DNA from 3 places in the Nonomuraea sp. NPDC049028 genome. Region 3 is predicted to be linked to each of the others. Evidence: riboswitches for the same ligand, from Rfam matches in the RefSeq annotation. Region 3 holds a riboswitch; each other region holds the start of a gene.
The links. Region 3 has a riboswitch for cobalamin ahead of cobN (cobaltochelatase subunit CobN). Riboswitches for the same ligand answer to the same signal wherever they lie in the genome.
Positions count from the first base shown of each region.

Region 1: linked by a shared signal. The riboswitch ahead of ACGFJ2_RS03820 (ribonucleoside-diphosphate reductase subunit alpha) and the one ahead of cobN (cobaltochelatase subunit CobN) in region 3 are both predicted to bind cobalamin.
Region 2: linked by a shared signal. The riboswitch ahead of ACGFJ2_RS23555 (ABC transporter substrate-binding protein) and the one ahead of cobN (cobaltochelatase subunit CobN) in region 3 are both predicted to bind cobalamin.

Region 1 covers NZ_JBICTR010000001.1:838,979-848,491, reverse strand. Annotated here, with positions in the region: gene ACGFJ2_RS03825 (ribonucleotide-diphosphate reductase subunit beta) at 1-742, opposite strand, end outside; gene ACGFJ2_RS03820 (ribonucleoside-diphosphate reductase subunit alpha) at 769-2,997, opposite strand; cobalamin riboswitch at 3,124-3,318, opposite strand; gene ACGFJ2_RS03815 (tripartite tricarboxylate transporter substrate-binding protein) at 3,323-4,288, opposite strand; gene ACGFJ2_RS03810 (SAM-dependent methyltransferase) at 4,394-5,161, opposite strand; gene glmS (glutamine--fructose-6-phosphate transaminase (isomerizing)) at 5,235-7,055, opposite strand; gene ACGFJ2_RS03800 (hypothetical protein) at 7,104-7,379, opposite strand; gene ACGFJ2_RS03795 (ABC transporter permease) at 7,448-8,188, opposite strand; gene ACGFJ2_RS03790 (ATP-binding cassette domain-containing protein) at 8,178-8,984, opposite strand; gene ACGFJ2_RS03785 (TetR/AcrR family transcriptional regulator) at 9,042-9,513, shown strand, end outside.
Region 2 covers NZ_JBICTR010000006.1:40,771-50,283, forward strand. Annotated here, with positions in the region: gene ACGFJ2_RS23545 (SDR family NAD(P)-dependent oxidoreductase) at 1-737, shown strand, start outside; gene ACGFJ2_RS23550 (Gfo/Idh/MocA family oxidoreductase) at 908-1,771, shown strand; cobalamin riboswitch at 1,779-1,899, shown strand; gene ACGFJ2_RS23555 (ABC transporter substrate-binding protein) at 1,972-2,940, shown strand; gene ACGFJ2_RS23560 (iron ABC transporter permease) at 2,952-3,950, shown strand; gene ACGFJ2_RS23565 (ABC transporter ATP-binding protein) at 3,947-4,750, shown strand; gene ACGFJ2_RS23570 (adenosylcobinamide amidohydrolase) at 4,841-5,491, shown strand; gene ACGFJ2_RS23575 (hydantoinase B/oxoprolinase family protein) at 5,651-7,354, opposite strand; gene ACGFJ2_RS23580 (hydantoinase/oxoprolinase family protein) at 7,347-9,347, opposite strand; gene ACGFJ2_RS23585 (hypothetical protein) at 9,454-9,513, shown strand, end outside.
Region 3 covers NZ_JBICTR010000013.1:375,042-384,554, reverse strand. Annotated here, with positions in the region: gene ACGFJ2_RS45145 (VWA domain-containing protein) at 1-1,396, shown strand, start outside; gene cobO (cob(I)yrinic acid a,c-diamide adenosyltransferase) at 1,399-2,001, shown strand; gene ACGFJ2_RS45135 (cobyrinate a,c-diamide synthase) at 2,010-3,389, shown strand; gene cobN (cobaltochelatase subunit CobN) at 3,344-6,931, opposite strand; cobalamin riboswitch at 6,966-7,154, opposite strand; gene cobG (precorrin-3B synthase) at 7,183-8,430, shown strand; gene ACGFJ2_RS45120 (precorrin-8X methylmutase) at 8,468-9,088, shown strand; gene cobJ (precorrin-3B C(17)-methyltransferase) at 9,094-9,513, shown strand, end outside.

The DNA of each region.
Region 1 (9,513 bases), on a different contig from region 3:
CGGCGGCGACGGCCTCCTCGATCATGCGGGTGACCTGCTCCCCCAGCTTGTCGTCGAACAGCTCGGGCTCCTCGGCCCGCACGGTGTCGACGACGCTGAAGGCGAACTCCATGTGCATGGACTCGTCACGGAACACCCAGTTGGTGCCGGTGGCCAGCCCGCCGAGCAGGCCCCGAGACCGGAACCAGTATACGTAGGCGAACGCTCCGTAGAAGAAGAGCCCTTCGATGCAGGCGGCGAAGCAGATCAGGTTGAGCAGGAACTGCCGCCGCTCGTCCGCGCTCTCCAGCCGCCGCAGGCCGTTGATCGAGTCGATCCACCGGAAGCAGAACTCCGCCTTGTCCCTGATGGACGGAATGTGCTCGACGGCGGCGAACGCCTTGACCCGTTCCTCCAGGTCAGGCAGGTACGTGTCGAGCAGCGTCAGGTAGAACTGCACGTGTACGGCCTCCTCGAACAGCTGCCTGCTGAGGTACAGGCGCGCTTCGGGGGCGTTGACGTGCTGATAAAGGTTGAGCACGAGGTTGTTGGCCACGATGGAGTCGCCGGTGGCGAAGAAGGCGACCAGCCGGTTGATCAGGTGGCGCTCCTGCGGCGTCATCCTGGCCAGGTCGGCGAGGTCGGAGTGCAGCTCCACCTCCTCGACGGTCCAGGTGTTGCGGATCGCGGCGCGATAGCGCTCGTAGAAGTCCGGGTAACGCATGGGGCGCAGGGTCAGGTCCATGCCGGGGTCGAGCAGCATTGGGGGTCTCCGTTCGAGGGGGTCTACTACTGGCAGGCTTCGCAGGTTTCCGGGTTCTCCAAGGAGCAGGCGACGGCGTCGAGCGCGATCGTCGTCTGCGCGATCGTCGTCTGGGCGATCCGGGTGGCCGGGCGTGAGCGCAGGTAGTAGGTGGTCTTCAGGCCCTGCTTCCAGGCATAGGCGTACATCGACGACAGCTTGCCGATCGTCGGGCTGGCCATGAACAGGTTGAGCGACTGCGACTGGTCGATGTACGGCTGACGGGCCGCGGCCAGGTCGATGAGCGCCTTCTGCGGCAGCTCCCAGGCCGTCCGGTACAAGGTCTTGAGGTCATCGGGGATGCCCGCGATGTCCTGGACCGAGCCGTCCGCCCGCTTGAGGTCGTCGCGCATCCGCTGCGTCCACAGCCCGCTAGCCTGGAGGTCGGCCACCAGGTAGCGGTTGACCTGGAGGAACTCCCCCGACAGCGTCTCGCGCTTGAACACGTTGGACACCTGCGGCTCGATGCACTCGTAGCAGCCGGCGATGGAGGCGATGGTCGCGGTCGGGGCGATGGCGACCATCAGCGAGTTACGCAGCCCGGTCGCGGCGATCTTCGCGCGCACCTCGTCCCAGCGCGGCGACGCGGCGGCGCCGTAGTGGTCGGGGTGCAAGACGCCGCCCGCCGCCCTGGTCTCCTCGTACGACGGATGCCGGCCGCGCTCGACGGCCAGATCGGCGGAGGTGTCGTAGGCGGCCAGGGCGATCTCCTCGGCGACGCGGGTCGACAGCCCCAGCGCCTCGGGCGAGTCGAACGGCAGCCGGAGCGTGAAGAAGACGTCGGCCAGGCCCATCACGCCGAGCCCGATCGGCCGCCAGCGCTTGTTGGCCGCCTCGGCCTCGGCGGTCGGGTAGAAGCCCAGGTCGATGGTCCGGTCCAGGAAACGCACCGCCGTACGGACGGTCGCGCGCAGCCGGGCCCAGTCGACGCCCTCGCCGGTCAGGTGGGCGGCGAGGTTGATCGAGCCGAGGTTGCACACCGCCGTCTCGCCGTCGCTGGTGACCTCGAGGATCTCGGTGCACAGGTTGGACAGGTGGATGACGTTCTCGGGCCGGGCCGTCTGGTTGGAGGTGCGGTTGGCGGCGTCCTTGAACGTCATCCAGCCGTTGCCGGTCTGGGCGAGGGTGCGCATCATCCGGCCGTAGAGGGTCCGGGCGGGCAGCTGCCGGGTGTAGCGACCGTCGGCCTCGTAGGCGCGGTAGGCGCGGGTGAACGCCTCGCCGTACAGGTCGGTGAGGTCGGGGACCTCCTTGGGGTCGAACAGCGACCAGACCTCGTCGGCCTCCACCCGCCGCATGAACTCGTCCGGCACCCAGTTGGCCAGGTTGAGGTTGTGCGTACGCCGGGCGTCCTCGCCCGTGTTGTCGCGCAGCTCCAGGAACTCCTCGACGTCGGCGTGCCAGGTCTCCAGGTAGACACAGGCCGCGCCCTTGCGGCGCCCGCCCTGGTTGACGGCGGCGACGGAGGAGTCGAGCGTACGCAGCCAGGGCACGATGCCGTTGGAGTGCCCGTTGGTGCCCTTGATGAGGGATCCGCGCGAGCGCACCCGGGTCCACGCGATGCCGATGCCCCCGGCGTACTTCGACAGCCTGGCCACCTGCCCGTAGCGGTCGTAGATCGACTCCAGCTCGTCGCGCGGCGAGTCGAGCAGGAAGCACGACGACAGCTGCGGCCGGCGCGAACCGGAGTTGAACAGCGTCGGCGAGCTCGGCAGGTACGACAGCGTGGACATGAGGCCGTACAGCTCGGCGGCCTCGGCGACCGTCTCCGACAGCCCGCAGGCCACGCGGAGCAGGAAGTGCTGCGGCCGTTCGAGCACGGTCCGCGACTCCGGGTGCCGCAGCAGGTAGCGGTCGTAGACCGTACGCAACCCGAAGTACTCGAAGCGGTCGTCCGCCTCGCCGGAGACGAGCGCGTCGAGCTCGGCGGCGTGCGCGCCGACGAAGGCGGCGAGCGAGTCCTGGATCAGCCCGGCGGCGTGGCTGGCGGCGATGGACTCGGAGAAGGTCCGCACGCCGTGCCCGGCCGCCTCGTCGGCGATCTCCTCGGCCAGGAGCCGGGCGGCGATCCGGGAGTTGGCCGGATCGGTGATCACTCGTGCGGCGGCCTCCTCGATCGCCAGCCGCCGGTCGACGGTGGTCGGCTGCCGATCGACGGTGGCCGGCTGGTGATCGGCCGTGGCCGGCTGGTGATCGGCCTCAATGATCTGCGTCACGTGCTCTCTCCTCGCGAGCTCATCCCCGTGAGGGCGCGTGAGAGCACGGCGGCCCTGGACTCCACGGCCGCCGACGCCCCCGGCCCTCCCTCGAGGCCATGGACACTTCGATGGGCGGAGCCGGCTGGCTCCCCCAACGTCGCCGGCAGGTCTTCGGGCTCGCGGGCATGGTCGATCATTCCTACTGGCCGTCGCTTCCCGGAGATCTCCAGTGCTCGTGACGGCGGTCGTTCCCGCTCACCGCTGCGGGGCAGCCCCGGAATCGCACCGGGTTCCCTTTTGCTCCGCCCCGAGGGGCGAACCAGCGACGAGCAGAATCCTACATCTAGTGGCCCTTGGCGCAACTACCCCAGCATGTTGTGTCAGCGGTGTCGAGCATGCCCAGATCGCGGAGCACGGCCCTGGTCCTGCCGATCTCCGAGGCCAGCCACTGTTCGAAGTCGTCGCCGCTGAGCGGGATCGAGGTCCATCCCTCCGCCCGGCAGGCCGCCCGCCACGAGTCGGACCCCGTGACCTCGTCGCAGAGCCGGATGGCGACGGCCTTGCCGTCATCGGTCATGCCTTCGGGCCCCACGGCCGCGCACCAGTCGGCGAAGTCCACCCGCACCCCGCACTCCAGCAGGCTCGGCGCCTCGATGCCGTCCACCCGGCGCGCGCTGGAGACGGCGAGCACCCTGACCAGGCCCTTGCCGATGGCGCGGCGCCAGTCCGCGAGCGTGCCGGTCGCCGCCGCGGCCTTGCCGCCGAGGAGCGCGGCCGAGGCCTCCTCGCTGCCGGGAAAACCGGTGTAGTCGACCTGCCGGGTGTCGGCGCCGAGGCCCTTGGCGATCAGCCCGAACAGCAGGTGGTCGGGCTCGCCCTGCGGGCCGCCCGTCAGGGGCGTGCGGTCGGGGTGGGCGACCAGTTGCGCGCCGAACTGGTCGAAGGTGGCGAACTTGGAGTGTGCGGGCACCACCACCACCTCGATCTGGCCGGTGAGCCGGGCCAGCGGCGTGGCGGTGTCGAGCAACGAGAGCCCGTTGTTGAGCTCGGTCGCGGCCAGCGCGGGCAGCCCGGTGACGGTGATCCGGGTGACGGGCGGCGTGCCGGAGACGGGGAAACCGGCGTCGCGGGCGGTTTTGACGAGCGTCTTGGCGACGCGGGCCCAGCGTCCGGCGCCGGGGACGATCGCGAACCGGCCCGAGAGGCCGGCCGCGTTGACGGCGCGTCCGCCGAGGCTCCCCTCCGTGCCACATCCTGTCGCGCAGGCCGCCACCGCCAGGCCGAGCGCGAAGAACCCCCGTCGGCGCATGGCGTCCTCCCCTCGCACCCCATAACTACCCCAGGTCACTGACACTTAACGCACTGTTACACATCAGGGTTGTCATTATCAGGGATCACGAAAAGTCGGGAAGAACTATGATGTTTTCTCGCCCACACCGACGAGCAGGTACGACGGCAGCGAGGGCTCGCTGACCAGCCTGGGCCGGTCGGGACGCCAGTCGGGGGCGTGCACCAGGCCCGGCTCGACCAGCTCGAAGTCCCCGAAGAACGCCCGAATCTCCCTCGGAGTCCGGTCGGTACCCGCCCCGGCCGAGGTGGGCCGGTGGAGCGGCGTGGCGCCCTCCTCGAACCGTCCCCGCGAGGTCGCGTGGGTGAGCACCAGGTAGCTGCCGGGCGCCACCGCCTCGCGCAGCCTGGTCACCATCTTGCCCGGGTCACGGGCGTCCGGGATGAAGTGCAGGATCGAGACCAGCAGCACGCCCACCGGCTCGTTCAGGTCCAGGAAGCGGGACGCCTGCGCCAGCACCTCGTCGGGGTCGAGCAGATCGGCCTGGACGAAGACGGCCCGGCCCGCCTCCTCCAGCAGCGCCCTGGCGTGGGTGGCGACGACCGGGTCGCGATCGACGTAGACGACTTTCGCCTCCGGCGCCACCTCGTGCACGTTGCCCTGGGTCGGCAGCCCGCTGCCCAGATCGAGGAACTGGCGGACGCCCGCGTCCGCCAGGTGGCGGACCGCGCGCTGGAGGAAGGCCCGGTTGGCACGCGCCAGCAGGACGGCTTGCGGGAGCAGCTCCGCAAGCCGGTCGATCGCCTCGCGGTCGACGGCGTAGTTGTCTGTGCCGCCGAGCATGTAATCGTACATTCGTGCGAGATTTGGCGGTTGACCATGAAACTCGGGCACAGTTTCGATCTTAAGTCCTGCCGGTCCGCTTATCACGGGCTATGTGCCTATTGTGGCCGCCGTGTCGTAGCAGTTACTCGACTGTGACGCTCTTAGCCAAATTGCGCGGCTTATCCACATCGCGTTCGAGCGCCACGGCGGCGTGGTACGCCAGCAGCTGCAGCGGGATCGTGAGCAGGATCGGGTCCAGCTCGATCTCGTTCTTCGGCACCACGATGACGTCGTCGGCCAGCTTGGCGTCGGGTTCGCGGTGGCCCACCATGAGCACCTTGCCGCCGCGGGCGCGGATCTCGCCGAGGGTGGTGAGGTTCTTGTCGAGCAGTTCGTCGTCGGGGACGATCGCCACCGTCGGCATCTCGGGGCCGATGAGGGCGAGCGGCCCGTGCTTGAGCTCGCTGGCCGGATAGGCCTCGGCGTGGACGTACGAGATCTCCTTGAGCTTCTGCGCGCCTTCGCGGGCCACGGGGTAACCGCGGACCCGGCCGACGAACATCATGCTCGGATAGTTCGCGTACTTCTTCGCCAGCTCGGCGATCTTGTCACCCTGCGCCAGGATCTCCTCGATCTGGCCGGGCAGCCTGCGCAGGCCCTCGCAGACGCGGCGGCCATCGGCGGGCGAGAGGTCGTGCACCCGGCCGAAGTGCAGCGCGAGCAGCGCGAACGCCAGCGACGTCGAGGTGAACGCCTTGGTCGAGGCGACCGAGACCTCGGGCCCGGCGTGCAGGTAGATACCGCCGTCGACCTCGCGGGCGATGGCGCTGCCGACCGCGTTGACGATGCCGATGACCCGGCCGCCCTTGCGCTTGAGCTCCTGTACGGCCGCGAGCGTGTCGTAGGTCTCGCCCGACTGGCTGATCGCGACGTAGAGCGTGTCGGGGTCGACGACCGGGTTGCGGTAGCGGAACTCACTGGCCGGCTCGGCGTCGGCCGGGATGCGGGCCAGCTCCTCGATCAGCTGCGCGCCGATCTGGCCGGAGTAGTAGGCCGAGCCGCAGCCGATGATCTTCACCCGGCGGAAGGAGCGGGTCTCGCGGGCGTCCATGTTCAGGCCGCCCAGGTGCGCGATGTGGAAGCGCTCGTCGAGGCGGCCGCTCATGGTGCGCGAGACCGTGTCGGGCTGCTCGGAGATCTCCTTGAGCAGGTAGTGCTCGTAGCCACCGGTGTCGTAGTGCCCGGCGTCCCAGTCGACGGTCAGCGGCTCCTTGGCGGTCTCGCGCGCGTCGCTGGCGAAGGTGTGGAACCCGTCGGCCTTGAGCACGGCCAGCTCGCCGTCCTCCAGGTGCACGACCTGGCGGGTGTAGCGGACCAGGGCGGCCACGTCGGAGGCGGCGAACATCTCCTTCTCGCCGATGCCGAGCACGATCGGGCTGCCGTTGCGGGCCACGACCACCTCGCCGGGCCGCTCACTGTCGACGACCGCGATGCCGTACGTGCCGACGATGCTCTTGAGCGCCTTGCGTACGGCCTCCTCCAGCGTGTCGGTCTCCTCGACCGTACGGGCGATCAGGTGCGCGAGCACCTCGGTGTCGGTCTCGGAGACGAACTCCGCCCCGTCGGCGGTCAGCTTGGCGCGCAGTTCGTCGGCGTTCTCGATGATGCCGTTGTGCACGACCGCGATCCGCTCGTCGGACGACAGGTGCGGGTGCGCGTTGACGTCGCTGGGCACGCCGTGCGTGGCCCACCGCGTGTGACCGATGCCGAGGGCGCCCTTGAACCTGGGGGGTACGACCTTCGCCAGGTCGGCGACCCGGCCTTTGACCTTGCGTACCTTGAGCCCCTTGTTGGACACGACGACACCGGCCGAGTCATAGCCTCGGTACTCCAGCCTTTGCAGCCCCTCCAGCAGGATGGGCGCCGCATCCTTCGACCCGACATAGGCCACGATTCCGCACATACGACGCTCTCCTCTGCTTTTGGGGCTTTTTCTATCTTTTGTCCGCTTTTATCCGTACACGATCCTGCGCAGTTGCCGGAGCGACAGCTCCGGCGGCGCCACCCGGCGCCCGCGCAGTTCCGCGGCGACCCTGGGGAAGATCTCGTCGTTGGTCAGACCGCGAGACTTCAGCTCCCCGTGACGCCGCCGTACGAACTCCTCGACCGGCTCGGAGAAGTACGACAGCACGTCGGCCACCACGCGCGCCGCCTCGCCGGGACCGAGACCACTGGTCCTGACGAGGTGGGCGACGAGGTCTTCGTAGGGATGCCGTGCCAGGGACACAGACGAGGACACTACGCAGCTGGGATGCGACACGCTAATATTCTGCCCGAAATCGGGCAGGATATTAGCTAAAGCACGGCCGACCGACCCCATCCCTTACTGAGACGACGGCAGGCGAAGGCTCCGGCCGCCGCGCCGAGGGCGATGAGGACGGCCGCGGGGCCCACCGTGGCGGCCACGTCGCCGCGCACGGCGGCCTGCAGCATGGTCGTCGCCCAGTAGCCCGGGGAGGCGGGCGCGATGGCCTGCGCCCATGACGGCATGAGCGCGTACGGCACCAGCGCCCCGCCCAGCGCGCTGACCGACAGGGCGCCGATGTTGCAGAGCGTGCTGAGCTCGCCATGGCTGCGCACCACCGCGGCGAGCGCCGTACCCACGCCGAGGAGAGCGAAGCACCACGCGGCGACGGCCAGCCCGAGCGGCCAGAGCGGCCCTGTGGGCCGCATGCCCACCGCGAGGACCCCATAGACCAGCAGGACGACCTGCTGGACGGCCAGGATGGCGAAGACCGGCAGGGTCTTGCCGATGATCAGCTCAGGCATGCGCGCCCGAGTCGCCCTGATCCGATCCCAGGTGTGCCAGACGCGCTCGGTCAGCACGGCGGTCGCCACGTCGGCCATCGACAGCACCGAGAACATCACCAGCAGCCCGGTCACCACCTGCGCGGGCTGGCCGATCATGGACTTGAAGACCAGCATGAGCACCATCGGCATCACCAGGTAGCTGACCAGGTGAGCGGGGTCGCGCCTGCGCAGCAGCACGTTGTGCCCGACCAGCACCGCGATGCGATGGAGCGAGTCACGCGACATGGGACAACTCCTTGTAGAGGTCGTCGAGCGACGGCTGGCGGATGTCGATGCCGCGTACCGGCCGGTCGAGGCCGCGCAGCAGCTCGGCGAGCGTGGCCGTCGGGTCGGCCGTGGTGACGGCCAGCTCCTCGTCGTCGTCGAGAACCACCCGCACCTCACCCGGCAGGCCCTTGAGCAGCTCCTCGCCGGTGCCTCTGGCGATCACCCTGCCGCCCTTCGCGACCGCGATCGTGGCGGCCAACTCGGTCAGTTCGGGCAGGTAGTGGGTGGCGTACACGACCGTGGCGCCGTTCTCGGCCCGGCTGCGGACGGCCGCGAGAAGGGCGGCCCGCGTCTCGGGGTCGGCGCCCACAGTCGGCTCGTCGAGCAGCAGAACGGCGGGGTCGGCGACCAGCGCGGTGGCGGCCTGGGTACGGCGCTGCTGACCGCCGGACAGGACGCTCACCCGCCGGTCCAGCTCGTTCGTCAGCAGCATCTCCTCGGCGATCCGGTCGATGGCCTGCTTGAGCGCCTGGCGGCGCAGCCCCGCGAGGCCGCCGAAGAAACGCAGAGTCTCGCGGACGGTGACACTCGGGTAGAGCGCGAGCTGCTGTGGCGCGACACCCATTTGGCCGTCGATCACCACATTTCCCGACTCGGGAGTGATGAGGCCCGAGGCGATCTCGAAGAAGGTCGTCTTGCCGGCGCCGTTGTGCCCGACCAGCCCCGCGATCTCTCCCGGCGCCACCTCCAGGCAGAAGCCGTCCAGCGCGGCCACCCCATTGAAGCTCTTGACCAGTCCCGTCGCCTTGAGCATGTCTCCCGCTCCTCCCCGGTCTACCTTGTAGACTGCTCTACACCGTAGACTGAGGCGGTGCGGAAACTCAAGACCGAGCGGCAACCGGAGATCCTGGACGCCGCCCTCGCCATCGCCGACGAACGCGGACTCGACGCCCTGACCATGCGAGCGGTCGCCGAACGCATCGGCCTGACGCCCATGGCCCTGTACGGATATTTCCGCAACAAGGATGAGCTGCTGGACGGACTCGTCGGGCGACTGCTGACGTCCCTCCCGACAGGCCCGCCCGGCGAGTCGTGGGACCAGCGGCTGAGCGCGTTTGCGTGGGCCACCAGGAGGCTGGCCCGGGAGCATCCCAGCGTCTTCCCGCTGCTGTTCGCCCGGCCCTCGGTCACGCCCGACGCGGTGCGGGTGGTGGACTGGATCTACCAGGCACTGATCGACGCGGGGGTGCCCGACGCAGAGGTGCCGCGGATCGAGCGCATGGTCAGCACGTTCGTGCTCGGCTTCGCGACGTCCGAGGCGAACGGGCGCTTCTCGGCGGCCA
Region 2 (9,513 bases), on a different contig from region 3:
CGTCGCGCCTGGCCGCCGAGGGTGCCTGCGTGGGCGTCCTGGACGTGCACGCGGCGGGGGCCAAGTCGGTTGCCACCGCCATCCGCGCCAGGGGCGGCACGGCCACGGCGCTCGTCTGTGACGTGTCGGACGAGAAGCAGGTGGCCGAGGCGATCGGTGACCTGCTCGCCTCGTTCGGCCGCCTGGACGTCGTCCACTCCAACGCGGCCGCGCTCGACCCCGGCACCTACGGCCGCGACCGCGACCTCGAGGACCTCGACGTCGCCGTATGGGACCGCACGATGGCGGTGAACCTGCGCGGCTGCCTGCTCATGGTCAAGCACGCGGCCCCCGTGATGGCCGACGGCGGCGCGTTCGTCGTCACCTCGTCGGTCTCGGGTCTGCTGGGCGACGTCGCGCACGTCGCGTACGGCACCTCGAAGGCGGCGCTGACCGGTTTCGTGCGCTATGTGGCCACCAAGTACGGCTCGCGCGGCATCCGCTGCAACGCCATCGCGCCCGCACTGGTCCTGACCGACGCGGCCGCGCAGGCCCTCGGGCGGGAGCGGCTGGCCGACAAGGCGGCCGAACGGCTGCTGCCCTGGGCCTGCACCCCGGACGACGTGGCCGACCTCGTCGCCTTCCTCGCCTCGGCTGAGTCCCGGTGCATCACGGGACAGACCATCGTCATCGACTCCGGCACGGTGGCCCACCGCCCTGAACACGCCCTGCGCCAATGGCGCGACGCGGCGGGGTGACCACCGGAATTCCCCGGAGCGGTCCGTCACACGACTGTCTCGATCCCTGTGACGGTTTGTCGTGGCAGGAGTCCCTCGGAGCGGACACCCCTGCGGGGGAGCGGAAGACCGGATACCCGGAGAACATTCCTAGGAACCGCATTAGGGTTGTGGCGGATCAAGGGGGATGAATGGAGCCGGTGTCGGTCGGGTTGGTCGGGGCGGGGCCGTGGGCGGAGCGCGCGCATGCGCCCATGCTGGTCAACAGCCCGCATCTCCGGTTCGCCGGCGTGTGGGCTCGGCGTCCGGAGGCTGCCGCTCGGCTGGGGGCGCCGGTGTTCGAGCGGGTCGAGGAGTTGTTCGAGGCGTGCGAGGCCGTGGCGTTCTGCGTGCCGCCGGGCGTACAGGCCGAATTGGGGGTGCGCGCGGCGAAGGCCGGGAAGGCGTTGTTGCTGGAGAAGCCGCTCGCCGACTCGCTGGAGAACGCGCGGCGGCTCGCCGATGCCGTGCGTGAGGCCGGTGTGGCCTCCCAGATGGTGCTCAGCATGCGTTATATGAAGCAGGTCAGGGAGTTCCTGGCGCGCTGCGCGGAAATCGAGGCGTTCGGCGGTCACGCCGCGAACATCTCCGATGTCCTGCTGGGCGGCCACCTCTTCGGCACCCCGTGGCGGCTCGAGCGCGGGGCGCTCCTGGACGTCGGGCCGCACGTGGTCGACCTGCTCGACGCCGCGCTCGGCCGGGTGACCGGCGTGCGCGCGCACGGCAACCCGCTCGGCTGGACCGGACTGCTGCTCGATCACGAGGGCGGCGCGGCCAGCGAGGCGTCGCTGTGCATGGCCGCCGCCGGTGACCTGCCGCCGGCCAGTGTCGCGGTGTACGGCAGGACGGGCAGTGCGACGCTGCTGCCCAGTGATGACGACGATCCGTTCGAGACCATCGCCGAGGAGTTCGCGCGGACCGTACGCCAGGGCGGCGGCCACCCGCTGGACGCGGCCCACGGGCTCAGGTTGCAAGAGATCATCGCCGAGGCGGAAGCCCAATTGGGCACCCCTTGACTTAACGCGCATCTGGCGCATTGATAGCGTCTGTCCGACGCGCAGAGTTGCAGCGAAGTCCGGTGCGAGTCCGGCGCTGTCCCGCAACTGTCATAGCCAGGTCGCCTGCCTCCGCGCTGACGTCATCAACCCTCGTGGAAAAGGGTGATCCGTCGCTCTCAAGCGGGTCTCTCGGTTCCGACAGTGTGAAAGGACTTCTCGTGAGGCCCGTACGCACGGCCTTCGCGGGCGCGCTGCTGGGAACGCTCGTTCTGGCCGGATGTGGTCAGACCAGCACTACCACCACCCCGTCCCCCGCGAGCCCCACCGGCTCCACCGGTACGACCGGCACGACCAGCTCCGCCGCCTTCCCCGTGACGGTCGAGGCGGGCAACGGCAAGGTCAGCATCGCCAAAAAGCCGGAGCGGATCGTCTCGCTCTCCGCCAGCCATACCGAGACGCTCTTCGCCATCGGCGCGGGCCCCCAGGTCATCGCGGTGGACGACCAGTCCAACTACCCGGCCGGTGTCCCCAAGACCGACCTGTCCGGCTTCAAGCCGAACGTCGAGGCCATCGTCGCCCAGAAGCCCGACCTGGTGATCGTCTCCAACGACATCGACGGCATCGTCGCCAAGCTGGGCAAGGTGAACGTGCCGGTCCTCCTGGAGCCCGCCGCCACCAAGCTCGACGAGGCGTACGACGAGATCACCGACCTCGGCGCCGCCACCGGCAACACCGAAAAGGCCGGACAAGTCGTGACTGGCATGAAGACGTCCCTCGACAAGCTCTCGGCGAACGCCCCCAAGGACAAGAAGCTCACCTACTACCACGAACTCGACCAGACCCCCTACGCGGCGACGTCCAGCACGTTCATCGGGCAGATCTACGCCATGTTCGGCCTCACCAACATCGCCGACAAGGCGCCGGACCCGGCGGGCGGCTACCCCAAGCTGTCGGCGGAGTTCGTCGCCCAGGCAGACCCGGACCTGATCTTCCTGGCGGACGTGAAGTGCTGCCAGCAGAGCAAGGACACGCTGGCCAAGCGCCCCGGCTGGAAGGGACTGTCGGCCGTCAAGGGTGACCAGGTGATCCAGCTCGACGACGACATCGCCTCGCGCTGGGGCCCGCGGGTCGTCGACCTGGCACAGACCATCAGCGACGCCGTCGGCAAGGCGGCCACCCGCCAGTGAGGTCCAGACCGATGTGGACGGCGGGCGCGCTGGCCGTGCTCGCCGTCTCCATGGTCGCCGGGCTGCTCGGCGGGGCCGCCGACATCTCGCCGTGGCAGGTGGTGCTCCAGGCGCTCGACTGGCTGCCGTACGTACACGTGGACTCGGGGCTGGCCCCCGTGGAGCAGGGGCTGCTGTTCGAGCTGCGGCTGCCCAGAGTGCTGGTGGCGGCCGTGGTCGGCGGGCTGCTGGCCATCGCGGGGGCCGGCTACCAGGGGGTGTTCCGCAACCCGCTGGCCGACCCCTACCTGCTGGGCGCCGCGGCCGGAGCCGGGCTGACCACCACCGTGGTCATCGTGCTCGTGCCGACCCCGGCCGTCGGCATCCCGGTGGCCGCCTTCGCGGGTGCGGTCGGCGGGGTGTTCCTCGCGTACGTGCTCGGCAACACCGCCGGGCGCTCGGGCGGCACCGCCACGCTGGTGCTCGCCGGGGTGGCCGTCACCTCGTTCCTGACCGCGATCCAGACGTTCATCCAGCAGTTCAAGGTCGAGCAGTTGCAGCGCATCTACTCCTGGATCCTGGGCGACGTGGGCGGCGGGTGGGACCAGTTCTGGCTGGTCCTGCCGTACGCCGCCGTCTCGGCCGTCCTGCTGCTCGCGCACGGGCGGATGCTGGACGTGCTCTCGGTGGGGGACGAGGAGGCCACCAGCCTCGGCGTCCGCGCCGGGCGGGTACGGCTGGCGGTACTGCTCGCCGCCTCCCTGGCCACCGCGGCGGCCGTGGCGGTGAGCGGGCTCATCGGGTTCGTCGGCATCGTCATCCCGCACGTGGTCAGACGGCTGGCGGGCGGCTCCTACCGGATCGTGCTGCCACTGTCGCTGATCGGCGGCGCCGCCTTCCTCGTGCTCGCCGACCTGGTCGCGCGCACCGTCATCGCCCCCGCCGAACTGCCCATCGGGGTGGTCACCATGTTCGTCGGCGCGCCGTTCTTCGTGGCGGTCCTGCGCATGACCCGGCAGACCGCCACATGACCGCCGACACGGCCCGGCCGGCCCGGATGATCGAGACGAGCGGCCTGTCCGTACGGCTCGGTGAGCGCGAGGTGCTCAGCGACGTCGACCTCTCCGTACGGCGCGGCGAATGGCTGGCGATCATCGGCCCGAACGGCGCCGGAAAGTCCACCCTGCTCAAGGCCGTCATGGGCGTCGTCGCCCACCGGGGCGACGTCACCGTCGGCGGCCGGGCCGCGAACACGCTCAGGCCCAGGGACCGGGCCAGGCTGGTCGCCTACGCCCCCCAGACGCCCTCGCTGCCACCCGACATCACTGTGTACGACTACGCCCTGCTCGGCCGCACCCCGTACATCCCCTACCTCGGCAGCGAGAGCCGCCACGACAAGGAGGTCACCAGGTCCGTGCTCGAACGCCTCGACCTCACCGAGTTCGCCGCGCGCCGGCTGGGGGAGCTGTCCGGTGGCGAACGGCAGCGGGTGGTCCTGGCCAGGGCACTGGCCCAGGAGGCGCCCGCGCTCCTGCTCGACGAGCCAACGACCGCGCTCGACCTCGGGCACCAGCAGCAGGTGTTGGAACTGGTCGACCGGCTCAGGCTCGCCGACGAGCTGACCGTGGTGACGACGCTGCACGACCTGACCCTCGCCGGCCAGTACGCCGACCGGCTCCTCCTGCTCGCCGGCGGCCGGGCCATCGCTGCAGGGCGGCCGGGACAGGTGCTCACGGAGGCGCTGGTCGGCACCCACTTCGACGCCCGGGTGGAGATCGCGCCGGGTCCCGGAGGCCGGCCCGTGGTGCACCTGGTCAGGGGTGTCTCGTGAAGGTGGCGTCGGCCTATCGGGTCGAGGATGTCGTCCTGAAGGGGATCTGGTGGCCTACCGGGTCGAGGGCGTTGTCCTGAAGGGGGTTTCGTGGAGCTGACGTATCGGGTCGAGGACGGAGCGCGGCTCGGGTCGCTGCTGTGGGAGTTCGGGCCGGGGTGGCGGATGATCTCGTCGGCGCTGCTGGGCGGGGGGATCGGGGAGCGTACGTGGGTGCTGAACGCGCAGGTCGTGGCGGGCTACTCGCGGATGGACCCGGTCGAGCACCTGCTCGATCTCGGGCCTGACGGCAGCGGGGTGGGGATGATGACCGCCGCCTCGGTGGAGCGTTACGCGCGGTCGGTGGACGGCGGCGCGGAGGTCGTGGCGACGGTCGGGTTACGCGTCCCCACCTGGGCGGCCGCCCCCGAGGGCGCCACCGACCCCGAACTGGCCCCGATGCTCGCCACCCCCGCGCCGCCCGTGGGGACGATCAACCTGATGGCCGTGGTGCCGGTCGCGATGACCGACGCCGCCCTGGTCAACGCCGTGATGACGATGACGGAGGCCAAGTCGCAGGCGCTGATCGAGGCGGGCTTCCCGTGCACCGGTACCGCCTCGGACGCCCTGTGCCTGGCCGTACGCGTTGAGGGGCAGCAGGAGCTCTTCGGCGGCCCGCGCTCGACCTGGGGCGCCCGCCTGGCCCGCGCCGTCCACTCCGCCGTCCACCAGGGCGCGGCCTCCTGGCGGCCCCGGAGCTAGGACGGTGGGCGTCCCACGACCGTCTCGATCTCCTGTGACGGTCTGCGGCTGCTGAGGTCCTTGTGGAGGAATACCCCCTCCGGGGGAAGGGCGGGGGCGGTCTGTGGTGGTCGGGGTCCGCACGGGGGATGCCCCGAGCGGACGTCCGCAGCCGCTGGATCAGCGGGTGAGGCCGTAGTCCTCCTGGGCGCCGCGTTCCGTGACGTGGCCCGCGTCGAGGTCGGCGAGCACCGCTTCGCGGTCCCGCTCGTACGGGGAGCCCATTCCGCCCCCGCCCGTCGTCTCCACCACGAACGCCTCACCCGCGGCGAACCGTACGTTGTTCACCTTCGACGCCAGTCGCTCGACCGTCCCGTCCAGGTGGCGCTTGAAGAAGCCGCCAACCCGTCCCGGCAGCCCGCCGTCGCGGCCCGGCGGGGCCAGGCGCAGCCGGTCGCCGCGCGTCGTGACGTGGCAATCCGCCAGGAACCGGTACACGGTCCGCGAGCCCAGCCCGCCGCGATGCCGTCCGGGGCCGCCGGAGTCCGGGATGGTCTCGATCGACTCCACGATCAGCGGGCAGCGGCTCTCCACCGGCTCCGCCTGCGGCACCGAGTTCCGGCCGATGCCGAAGTGCACGCCTGTCGCGTCCGGCCCGTCGAGCCCCCGCCGCGCGCCGACGCCGCCGAAGTCGTACGACAGGTGGATCCAGTACGGTGCCCCGACGGCCGCGATCGAGAACGGCTGGAGGATGCCGCTGGGCGCGATGGCCCGCTCCGGTACGGCATCCGACAGCGCTTGGAAGATGGCCTCCATGGCCGCGTAGATCGGCACGTACCGTCCACCGCACGGGTAGGGAGAGCGGGCGTTGAGCAGCGAGCCCTCCGGCAGCCGTACCTCGATCGCGCGCAGGCAGCCGTCGTTCATGGGAATCGTCGGATCGAGGAAGCAGCGCACCGCGAAGACGGCGGCGGCCAGCGACTGTGACGCGGACGCGTTGATCGCCGCCGGCACCTGCGCCCCGGTCCCGGCGAAGTCCACCACGGCCCGCATCTCGGGCACCTGAGGCTCGACGCGCCCGCCATCGGAGGAGTGGCGTTCCAGGGTGATGGCCACCCGGACATCATGCGATTTTTCGAGACTTATTCCGTCGTCGTCGATCGGGTACGACGCCTCGAAGCGGCCCTCCGGGAGGTCGGCCAGCGCGGTCCGCGTCCTGGCCTCCGTGTAGTCGAGGTAATCGTCGATCCCGCTCGCCAGCCCCGCCGCCCCGTACTCCGCCACCAGCGCCCCGACCCGGGCGGCCGCCACGGCGGTGCCCGCCACGAGCGCCCGTACGTCGCCCATGACCTTGTCCGGCGTACGGCTGTTGGCCCGCAGGATGGCCTCCACGGCCGGTTCCAGACCGGCGGAGGTGGCCAGCCGTACGGGAGGCAGCTGGAGCCCTTCGAGGAAGATGTCGGTGGCCAGCGGCGCCATGCCACCGGCGGACAGCCCGCCCAGGTCCGATACGTGGATCATGGTCGCGGCGAAGTACGCGGGCCGGTCCTCGACGAAGACGGGCCGGTAGACGAGCAGGTCGTTGGTGTGCACGCCGCCCCGGTAGGCGTCGTTGAGCACGTACACGTCACCGGGCCGCATCGTCTCCAGCGGCACGTCCCGGACGAGCTCCGGCAGGGCGACCTTGAGCGCCATGCTGTTCATGAGCGTGGTGGCCATGGAGTGCGCGATCAGCCGCCCGCGCGCGTCCAGGACGGCGGCGGACGCGTCGGACCCCTCCACGATGAACGTCGAGTACGCCGACCGCACGACGACGATGCTGGCCTCCTCGGCGGCGACCACCAGCGCGTTCCGCAGCACTTCGGCGGTCAGCACGTCACTCATGCGGCTCCCTGCTCAGATGTACGGCCCGCGCCGGGCCCAGCGTGGCGGTCCACCCGGGCGGCACCACGATCGTGGACTCGGCGTCCTCGATGATCCCCGGACCGGGCAGCACCGCCAGCGTGTCGCGGGTGTGCACCGGCACCTCGACATACCCGCCCACCTCGGCGAAGTACGCGGACCGCACTCCAAAAGGCCCCGAAGAAGCCACGGGGACGTCGGTGACCGCCGGGACCGGGGCGGCGGGCAGGGTGACGCGGACCCGGTAGCTGACGATCTCCACCTCGCCCCGCTGCGAGATCCCGTAGACCCGCTCGTACCGGTCGAAGAACCGCCCCTCCAGCTCCGTACGCGACGAGCTCCACGGCACGGTCAGATCATGCGACTGCCCCCGGAACCGTACGTCCACCGACCGCGAGACCCGCACCCCCGGATCGGACGGCGACACCCCGAGATCCTTCGCCGCCGCCCCGGCCAGCGAGTCGAACACCTCCGAGGGATCCCCGGCGTCCAGCCGCGACAGCACCCGGTCCGTCGACAGGTCGCCCACCAGCAGCCCGGCCGCCGACGCGACCCCGCAGTGGGCGGGCACCACCACGGTCCCGATCCCGAACCGCTCCGCCACCCGCGCCGCGTGCATCGGCCCGGCCCCGCCGAAGGCCACCAGCGCGTACCCCCGCGGATCGATCCCCCGCTGCACGGTCACCACGTGCACGGCCGCGGCCATCGAGGCGCTGACGATCTCGTGGACGGCATGCGCCGCCGCCGCTCTGGACACTCCGAGCGGCCCGGCCAGCCGCTCCAGCGCCTTGTCGGCGAGCGGCGCGGACAGCGGGATCGACGCCGATGTCAGGTAGCCGAGCACCAGGTTCGCGTCCGTGACCGTCGGCTCGGAGCCGCCCAGTCCGTAGCAGGCGGGCCCCGGGTCGGAGCCGGCCGAGTGCGGGCCGACGCGCAGCGCGCCGGCGGCGTCGAGCCAGGCGATGCTGCCGCCGCCCGCGCCCACCTCCGCCAGGTCGATGGCCGGGGTCTTGATCGGCACCCCGGTCCCGGCCCGACGCCCGCCGAAGCTGCCCTTGCCGCCGACGTGGAACTCGTGCGTGATCTCCGGCCGCCCGTCACGCACCACACAGGTCTTGGCCGTCGTCCCGCCCATGTCGAAGGAGATGACGTTCGCGAACCCGCTGCCCGCCGCCGCGAGCACCCCGGCCGCCGGGCCGGACTCGATCATGGCGACCGCCCGCCTGGCGGCCAGCTCGGCGGAGATCACGCCGCCGCTCGACTCCATCACGTGCACGGGCGCCTCCACACCCAGCGAGGCCAGCTGGTCGCGCAGCCTGGAGAGGTACGAGGCCATGATCGGTCCGATATAGGCGGACATGATGGTCGTCGTGGCCCGCTCGTACTCGCGGATCTCCGGCCAAACCTCGGACGAGACGACCACGTTCTCGACCGATTCGCGAAGGATCGCGGCCACCTGCCGCTCATGGCCGGGATTGGCGTAGGAGTGCATCAGGCACACCGCCGCCGACGTGATGCCCCGCCGCGCGATCTCCGCCGCCACCCGCCGTACGGACTCCAGATCGAGGGGCGTCAGTACGGCCCCGCGCGCCGACACCCGCTCCACCACCTCGAAGCAGTCGCCCGCGGCCACCGGCGGGGGCGGCGGGGTGAAGCGCAGGTCGTAGCGGTCCTCCTCGACCCGGGCGTACCGGCCCAGGGGGACGACCGAACGGAAGCCCTGGGTGGTGACGTAGGCCACCCGCACGCCCTTGCGTTCGAGCACGGCGTTGGTGGCCAGCGTGGTGGCGTGCACGACCCGGGTGACCGACGCGGGGTCCACGCCGGCGAGCACGCGTGTAACACCGTCCGTAATTCCGGCGATGGGGTCGTAGGGGGTGCTCAAACACTTGGCTACCGTTACCTCGCCCACATGACCGCGCAGGACCACGTCGGTGAAGGTACCGCCTACGTCGATGCCGATCGCGTAGCCCATTCCGGTACCGTAGACGTCCAAGCAAGCGCTTGTCTATGAGCACGTCTATTGACTTCCGGCAGGTGATTGAGACCCTTATTTCGATAACTGCGAAATTGGAGCGGAGATGGCACGTCTCACAGCTCTTGCCGGGGGTGTCGCGGCGACACTCGTCCTGCTTGCCCTG
Region 3 (9,513 bases):
GGTGTCCGGCGTGCGGCTGCCCGACGCGCGCCTGCGGCAGATCGCGACGGTGTGCGCGGCGTTCGAGGTGGACGGATTGCGAGCCGACCTGGTCACGGCGAACGCCGCCATCGCCCATGCCGCCTGGCATGGGCGCGAGAGGGTGACGACCGAGGATGTACGGGCGGCGGCCCGCCTGTCGCTGCCGCATCGGCGGCGGCGCGACCCCTTCGACGCGCCGGGGCTGGACGAGTCGCTGCTCGACGAGCTGCTGGAAAGCACGTCGGAGGACGACGATCCGGACGGTCCGGAGGGTCCCGATGGCGGGAATCCTGGCGCCTCTGGGCCTCCTGACGTCTCCGGGCCTGCTGACCATTCCGGGCCTGGGGAGGACGGCGGCCCGGCGAGCGCCGCGCCACCGGCGGGTGACGGAGAAACGCCGATGCGCGATCAGCCGACCGGTCCCTCCGACGGCCGGATGATGAATGACAGCCGCGTCCCGGATGATGGCCGCCTACCGAATGACGGCATGCCGGATGGCAGGGGATCGGCGAAGCAGCCGGCCGACGCCGGGCAGCCATCGGACTCCGAGGGCACACGCGAGCAGGAGCCGCCGGGCCGGGTGGCCGGGCTGGCGGCGCCGTACCGGGTGCCGTTGCTTCAGGTGCCAGGGATCGGCGAGGGCGTGGCGGGGCGGCGCTCGCGCTCACGCACCACACGCGGCCGGGCCACCGCCTCGCGCCGCCCCGGCGGACGGGTCCGCGATCTCCACATGCTGGCGACGGTGCTGGCGGCGGCGCCGCACCAGGTGAGGCGCGGGCGTACCGGTCCCGGGCTGGTGCTGCGCCAGGACGACCTGCGCGAGGTGGTGCGTGAGGGCAGGGAGGGCAACCTCGTGCTGTTCGTGGTGGATGCCAGTGGCTCGATGGCGGCTCGCCGGCGGATGAGCGCCGTCAAGACGGCGGTGCTCAGTCTGCTGCTCGACGCCTACCAGCGGCGCGACAAGGTCGGCCTGGTCACCTTCCGTGGCGCGGGCGCCGTGCTGGCGCTGCCGCCGACCTCGTCGGTGGAGGCGGGCGCGGCCCGGCTGCGCTCGCTGCCGACCGGCGGCCGTACCCCGTTGGCGGCCGGGCTCGTGCGGGCGGCGGAGGTGCTGCGCGTGGAGCGGCTGCGCGACCCCGCACGGCGGCCGCTGCTGGTGCTGGTGACCGACGGGCGGGTGACGGCGGGCGGCGATGTGGAACGGGCCGCCACCCTGCTGGACGGCACGGCGAGCGTGGTCGTGGACTGCGAGAGCGGCCCGGTGCGGCTGGGCCTGGCGGTCCGGCTGGCGGCACGGCTGCGGGCGCGCCTCGTCCCGCTCGACGCGCTCTCCGACCTGAGTTCGGTCGTACGCGATCACCGGAAGGCGGTCTGATCATGCCGCAAGGGAAGCCCGCCACCGTCCCCGACGACGGTCTCACGACCCGGCAGCGCCGGACGCGGCCGCTGCTGATCGTGCACACCGGGCCGGGCAAGGGGAAGTCGACGGCCGCGTTCGGGATGGCGTTGCGCGCCTGGAACCAGGGGTGGCCGATCGGGGTGTTCCAGTTCGTGAAGTCGGCCAAGTGGCGCATCGGTGAGGAACGGGCGCTCAAGGTGCTCGGCGACACGGCCGAGGGGGGCTCGGTGACCTGGCACAAGATGGGCGAGGGCTGGTCGTGGATCCAGCGTCCCGGCACCGAGGAGGATCACGCGGCCGACGCCCGTGAGGGCTGGGCGCAGATCAAACGCGACCTGGCGGCCGAGACGTACCGGTTCTACGTGCTGGACGAGTTCACCTACCCGCTGAAGTGGGGGTGGCTCGATCTGGACGACGTGCTGGAGACGCTCGCCGGGCGGCCGGGCAGCCAGCACCTGGTGATCACCGGCAGGGACGCGCCCGAGCGGCTGGTCGAACTCGCCGATCTGGTGACGGAGATGGGCAAGGTACGTCATCCCATGGACGCCGGGCAGAAGGGTCAGAAAGGCATCGAGTGGTAGTGCCGCGGCTGGTGATCGCCGCGCCTGCCTCGGGCAGCGGCAAGACGACCGTGGCCACCGGGCTGATGGCGGCGCTGCGGGCGCGCGGGCTGGCGGTCTCGCCGCACAAGGTGGGCCCCGACTACATCGATCCGGGCTATCACGCGCTGGCCGCCGGGCGTCCCGGGCGCAACCTGGATCCGTGGCTGGTGGGCGAGGAGCTGGTGGCGCCGCTGTTCCTGCACGGTGCGGCCGGGTGCGACGTGGCGGTGGTCGAGGGCGTGATGGGGCTGTTCGACGGCAAGGGCGACGGCGACTTCGCCTCCACCGCGCACGTCGCCCGGCTGCTGGACGCGCCGGTGGTGCTGGTCGTGGACGCGGCCCGGCAGAGCCGGTCGGTGGCGGCCGTGGTGCACGGGTTCGCCACGTTCGACCCGCGCGTACGGGTGGGCGGGGTGGTGCTCAACCGGGTGGCCTCGGATCGGCACGAGGAGCTGTGCCGGGCCGCGCTGAACGCGGCGGGCGTGCCGGTGCTCGGCGCGATCCGCCGCGACGACGCCGTCTCCACGCCCTCCCGCCATCTGGGTCTGGTGCCCGCCGCCGAACGTGAAGCCGAGGCCGTACAGGCCGTGGAACGGCTCGGCGCCCTGGTGGCGCGCTCCTGCGACCTGGACGGGCTGATGCGGCTGGCGACGACGGCGCCCCCGCTGACCGCCACGGCATGGGACCCCGCGACGGCGTCTGCCCTCACTGGCCCGGTATGGGACCCGACGAAGGAGAGCGCCGGCGTCGAGGAGAGAGCGCGCGTCGGAGAGGGTGTCGTCGTGGCGGTGGCGGGCGGGGCGGCCTTCACGTTCGGGTACGCCGAGCACGTCGAGCTGCTGCGCGCGGCCGGTGCGGACGTGGCGACCTTCGACCCGTTGCGCGACGAGAAGCTGCCGGACGGCACCGCCGCGGTGGTGCTCGGCGGCGGCTTCCCCGAGGTGTACGCCGCCGAGCTGGCCGCCAACGAGCCGCTGCGTGAGCAGGTGGCCTCCTTCGGCGGCTCGATCGCCGCCGAGTGCGCGGGGCTGCTCTACCTGTGCGAGGAGCTGGACGGGCGGCGTATGTGCGGGCGGGTGCCGGGCCGGGCGCGGATGACCGGCAGGCTCACGCTCGGCTACCGGGACGCCGTGGCCCTGAAGGATTCACCCCTGACGCGGGCGGGCGAGCGCTTCCACGGGCACGAGTTCCACCGGACCACGGTCGAGCACGGGGGCGAGCCGCTGTTCCGGAACCGGGGTGGCGGCACGGACGGACACGGCGACCCGCTGGTCACCGCGTCCTACCTGCACCTTCACTGGGCCGGATCGCCGGCCCTCGCTCACCGGCTCGTGTCGTCCTCCAGGTCCCCTTCGGTCTTGAGATAGACCTCCTGCAGACCGCGCAGGATCTCCGGGTCCGGGTGCTCCCACATGCGACGTTCGGCGGCCTCCAGGAGCCGTTCGGCGATCCCGTGCAGCGCCCACGGGTTGGACCGGGCCATGAACTCCTGGTTCTCCCGGTCCAGCACGTACGTCTCGGCGAGCTTGTCGTACATCCAGTCCGCCACCACGCCCGTCGTGGCGTCGTAGCCGAACAGGTAGTCCATGGTCGCGGCCAGCTCGAAGGCGCCCTTGTAGCCGTGCCGCCGCATCGCCGCCAGCCAGCGCGGGTTGACCACCCTGGCGCGGAAGATCCGTGAGGTCTCCTCCGACAGGGTGCGGGTGCGCACAGCGTCGGGGCGGGTGCTGTCGCCCACGTACGCGGCCGGGGCCCGGCCGGTGAGCGCGCGGACGGTGGCGATCATGCCGCCGTGGTACTGGAAGTAGTCGTCGGAGTCGGCGATGTCGTGCTCGCGCGTGTCGACGTTCTTGGCGGCCACGGCGATCCTGCGGTAGGCGTCCTCCATCTGCGGGCGCGCGGCCACGCCGTCGAGGTCGCGGCCGTAGGCGTAGCCGCCCCACACCGCGTACACCTCGGCCAGGTCGGCGTCGTCGCGCCAGTTGCGGCTGTCGATCAGCGGCAGCAGCCCGGCCCCGTAGGCGCCCGGCGCGGAGCCGAAGATCCGCATCGTGGCGTGGCGTTCCTCGCCGCCGGTCGCGGTCACGTGGGCGCGTACGTAGTTGTGCTCGGGCGGCTCCTCCAGCCCGGCGGCCAGCCGTACGGCGTCGTCCAGCATGGCCACCACGTGCGGGAACGCGTCGCGGAAGAAGCCGCTGATGCGGACGGTCACGTCGACGCGCGGCCGGCCCAGCTCGGCGAGCGGGATCGGCTCCAGGTCCGTGACCCGGCGCGACGCCTCGTCCCATACGGGGCGGATGCCGAGCAGGGCCAGCACCTCGGCCACGTCGTCGCCGGCCGTACGCATGGCGCTGGTGCCCCAGACGGACAGTCCCACCGAGCGGGGCCAGTCGCCGGTGTCGGCGCGGTAGCGCTCCAGCAGAGATTCGGCCATCGCCTGGCCGGTCTCCCAGGCCAGGCGGCTGGGCACCGCCCGGGGATCGACGGAGTAGAAGTTACGGCCGGTCGGCAGCACGTTGATCAGGCCGCGCAGCGGCGATCCGCTCGGCCCGGCGGGCACGTAGCCGCCGTCGAGGGCGTGCAGGACGTGGTCGAGCTCGTCGGTCGTCCGGGCCAGGCGCGGGACCACCTCCGTGGCGGCGAACGCGAGCACCCGCGTGACGAGCTCGCGCCGATCGGCGGGCAGCGTGCGAGCGACCTCCTCGGCCGCCTCCGGTGCCCAGCCTCGCTCCTCCATCGCCTCGACCAGGGCACGAGCGGTCGCCTCGGCCCGGTCCGCCTCGGCCAGCCCCGCCGTGCCGTCCTCGGCCAGGCCGAGCGCCTCACGTAAGCCGGGCAGGGTCTCGCGGCCCGACCACATCTGCCTGGCGCGCAGCATGGCCAGCACCAGGTCCACCCTGACCTGCCCGGCCGGCGCCTGGCCGAGCACGTGCAGGCCGTCGCGGATCTGCGCGTCCTTCACCTCGCAGAGCCAGCCGTCCACGTGCAGGATGAAGTCGTCGAACTCGGTGTCGTGCGGCCGATCGGCCAGCCCGAGGTCGTGGTCGAGCCGGGCGGCCTGGATCAGTGTCCAGATCTGGGCGCGGATCGCCGGGAGCTTGGCCGGGTCCATGGCGGCGATGGTGGCGTGCTCGTCCAGGAGCTGTTCCAGCCGGGCGATGTCGCCGTATGTCTCCGCCCGCGCCATCGGCGGCACCATGTGGTCCACCAGCACCGCGTGCGCCCGCCGCTTGGCCTGGGTGCCCTCGCCCGGATCGTTGACCAGGAACGGGTAGATCAGCGGCAGGTCGCCGATGGCCGCGTCGGTGCCGCACGAGGCGGACATGCCGGCCGACTTGCCCGGCAGCCATTCCAGGTTGCCGTGCTTGCCCACGTGCACCATCGCGTGCGCGCCGAACTCGGCCGACAGCCAGCGGTAGGCGGCCAGGTAGTGGTGGCTGGGCGGCAGGTCGGGGTCGTGGTAGATGGCGATCGGGTTGTCGCCGAAGCCGCGTGGCGGCTGGACCATGACCACCACGTTCCCGGCGCGCAGCGCCGCCAGGACGATGTCGCCGTCATGGACGAAGAGCTCGCCGGGCGGGGGTCCCCAGTGCCGCTCGATCCCGGTGCGCAGGCCGGCGGGGAGTGTGCGGTACCAGCGTTCGTAGGAGGCGGCGGAGATGCGTACCGGGTTGCCCGCCAGGTGCTCCTCGGTCAGCCAGTCCTGGTCCTGGCCGCCCGCGGCGATGAGCGCGTGGATGAGCGCGTCGCCGTCCTGCTCGGCCACGCCGGGGAAGCCCTCGCCCAGGTCGTAGCCCGCTTCGGCGAGCCGGGCCAGCAGCCGTACGGTGCTGGCGGGGGTGTCCAGCCCGACGGCGTTGCCCACGCGCGAGTGCTTGGTCGGGTACGCCGACAGCATCACCACCAGCCGCCGCCCGCCGGGCGGGGTGTGGCGCAGCAGCCCGTGGCGTACGGCGATGCCCGCCACCCGCGCGGCCCGCTCCGGGTCGGCGACATAGACGGTCAGCCCGTCCGGATCGATCTCCTTGAAGGAGAACGGCACCGTGATGATCCGCCCGTCGAACTCGGGGATGGCCACCTGCGAGGCGGCGTCCAGCGGCGACAGGCCGTCGTCGTTGTCCTCCCACGCCTGCCTGGACGTGGTCAGGCACAGACCTTGCAGGATCGGCACGTCGAGCGCGGCCAGCGCGCCCACGTCCCACGCCTCGTCGTCCCCGCCCGCGCCCGCCGTCGCGGGACGCGAGCCGCCCGCCGCCAGCACGGTCACCACCAGCGCGTCGGCGGCCCGCAGGGTCTCCAGCAGCTCGGGTTCGGCGGTGCGCAACGAGGAGCAGAACACCGGCAGCGCCTGCCCGCCCGCCTCCTCGACGGCGGCGCAGAGCGTCTCGACGAAGGCCGTGTTGCCCGCCATGTGGTGCGCCCGGTAGTAGAGCACCCCGATCACGGGCCCCTCGTGTGACCGTGCCTCGCGCTCCAGCCGCCCCCAGGACGGCGTGGGCGCCGGCGGCGCGAACCCGCGCCCGGTCAGCAGGACGGTGTCGGACAGGAAGGCGTGCAGCTCGGTCAGGTTGGCGGGCCCGCCGTGCGCCAGGTACGCGTGCGCGTCGGCGCAGACGCCGCCGCTCACCGTGGACAGCTCCATCAGCTCGGCGTCCGGCGCCTGCTCGCCGCCCAGCACCACGACCGGACGGGGCCCGGCCAGCAGCGCGTCGAGCCCCTCCTGCCAGGCGCGGCGACCGCCGAGCAGCCGTACGACGACCAGGTCGGCCCCCTCCAGCAGGCCGGGCAGATCGTCGGGGTCGAGCCGGGCGGGGTTGCCCAGACGGTAGGCGGCGCCACAGGCACGCGCGCTCAGCAGGTCGGTGTCGGAGGTGGAGAGCAGCAGGACGGTATGGCTGTCGCCAGGCACGGCACGATCCTCCCTCGGGGTCCTCGCCCCGGTCGTGGGTGTCGCGACGGCAGGAGTCTCCTGGCTCCCGGATCAGCGCTCACCCCGGCCTTCCCACCCGTTGCCGGGCAGTGGCCTGCGGTGGGGTTCGCTCCCCGGTCACAGTGGCGGGACCGCGCCGGATTCGCACCGGCTTCCTCCCTTTGCCATCGCCTACCCAGGAGCCTACGGCAGGAGCAACCTCCACCAGAAGTGGCGTTACCATCCTCATCGTGTCCATAGCCGACTTTTCCGGACGGGTCCGGCCCGACGCCTGTCCGGGAGCGCTCCAGGTGCACGAGGCCGCCGACGGCCCGCTGGCCCGGGTCCGCCTGCCCGGCGGCGCGGTCTCCGGCGTCCAGCTCCGCGAGCTGGCGGCCTGCGCGGCGGAGCTGGGCTCCGGGGTGGTCGAGCTCACGTCGCGGGCGAACGTACAGGTGCGGGGCCTGCGCGCGCCGGCCGTCTTCGCCGAACGGATCGCCGGCGTCGGGCTGCTGCCCTCGGCCGCGCACGAACGGGTACGCAACATCGTCGCATCGCCGCTCGGCGGCCGCGGTCCTGCGGGTTTGGTGGACACGCAACCCCTGGTCGAGGCCCTGGACCTGGCGCTGTGCGCGCGGACCCGGCTGGCCGGGCTGCCAGGGCGCTTCCTGTTCGCGCTGGACGACGGCACAGGTGACACGCGGCCGCTGGCCGCCGATGTCACTCTCGTGCCTGCGGCAGTGAATGATGACGCCTGGGCGGCACTGCCCGACGGCGCGGTGGCGGGCGGTGACGCCTGGGTGTCACTGCTGCTGGCGGGCGTGGACACCGGGCTTGTCGTGCCTCGTGACGCGGCGGTCGGGCAGATGATCGCCGCCGCCGAGGCGTTCCTCGACGAACGGGAGCGCGGGCTTTCCGATCGTGACCGGGGCGCGTGGCGGATCGCGGAGTTAGCGGACGGTCCCGCCCGAATCGCCGCCCACCTCGGCGTTGCGGGCGAGCGTGCGACGACCGCTCTGGACGCATCCTCTCCCCGCTCGGCCCATCGTCCCGGACCTGTCGATCAGCGGGACGGCCGCGTGGCGCTGGAGGCCGTGGTGCCGCTCGGGCGGCTGTCCGCCGCTCAGGTACGCGCTGTCGCCGACACCGCCGACGACGGCGGGGCGGTTCCCGTACGGCTGACGCCGTGGCGGACGGTCGTCCTGCTGGACCTGTCCCCCGCCGCGGCCGAGACGGCGGTGCGGCAGCTGTCCGCGGCAGGGCTGGTGACCGATCCGGCGTCGCCCTGGGTCGGGGTGAGCGCCTGCACCGGACGTCCCGGCTGCGCCAAGTCGCTGGCGGACGTGCAGGAGGACGTACGGCGGTGGGTGGCGACCCTGGACGCGCCCGCTGCGACGCCGGTGCATTGGGCGGGTTGCGAGCGGCGCTGCGGGCTGCCCCGCGGCCGGGTGGTCCAAATGGTGGCCACCGCCGACGGCTACGAGGAACGACCGCTTTGATGGCGGTCAGCTTCGACCGATACGAGGAAAGGCAGCAGTGACCGACTACCTGCGCGACGGCGCCGAGATCTACCGGCGCTCATTCGCGACCATCCGTGCCGAGGCCGACCTCACCGGGATGCCCCCGGATGTGGCCCAGGTGGCGGTGCGGATGATCCACGCGTGTGGCATGACCGACCTCGTCGCCGACCTGGACTGGTCGCCTTCGGTGGTCGTCCGGGCCCGCGAGGCGCTGCGGCGCGGCGCGCCCGTGCTGTGCGACGCGCAGATGGTCGCCTCCGGCGTCACCAGGCGCAGGCTGCCCGCCGGCAACGACGTGGTGTGCACTCTGGGCGAGCCAGGCGTGCCGGAGCTGGCCGAACGCCTCGGCACCACACGCAGCGCCGCCGCCCTGGAGCTGTGGCGCGACCGGCTGGACGGCGCCGTGGTGGCGATCGGCAACGCCCCGACCGCCCTGTTCCGGCTGCTCGAACTGGTCGCCGACGGGGCCGGCAGGCCGGCGGCGGTGCTCGGCGTGCCGGTCGGCTTCATCGGCGCGGCCGAGTCCAAGCGGGCCCTGGCGGACAGCGACCTGGAATACCTGGTGGTGCACGGGCGCCGCGGCGGCAGTGCGATGACGGCGGCGGCGGTCAACGCCATCGCGAACGAGACGGAGTGACGGCGATGACGGGACGGCTGTACGGGGTCGGACTGGGCCCGGGAGACCCTGAGCTGGTCACGGTCAAGACGGCCCGGCTGATCGGCGAGGCGGACGTGATCGCGTACCACGCCGCCAGGCACGGCCGCAGCATCGCCCGCTCGATCGCGCTGCCGTACCTGCGGGAGGGGCAGATCGAGGAGTTGCTGCTGTACCCGCTGACCACGGAGACCACCGACCACCCCGGCGGCTACCAGGGCGCGCTGGACGACTTCTACGCCGACTGCGCCGAACGGCTGGCCGCGCACCTGGACGCGGGCCGGATAGTGGTCGTGCTGAGCGAGGGCGACCCGCTGTTCTACGGCTCCTACATGCACATGCACAAGCGGCTGGCCCACCGCTATCCGACCGAGGTGGTGCCGGGCGTGACCTCGGTCAGCGCCGCC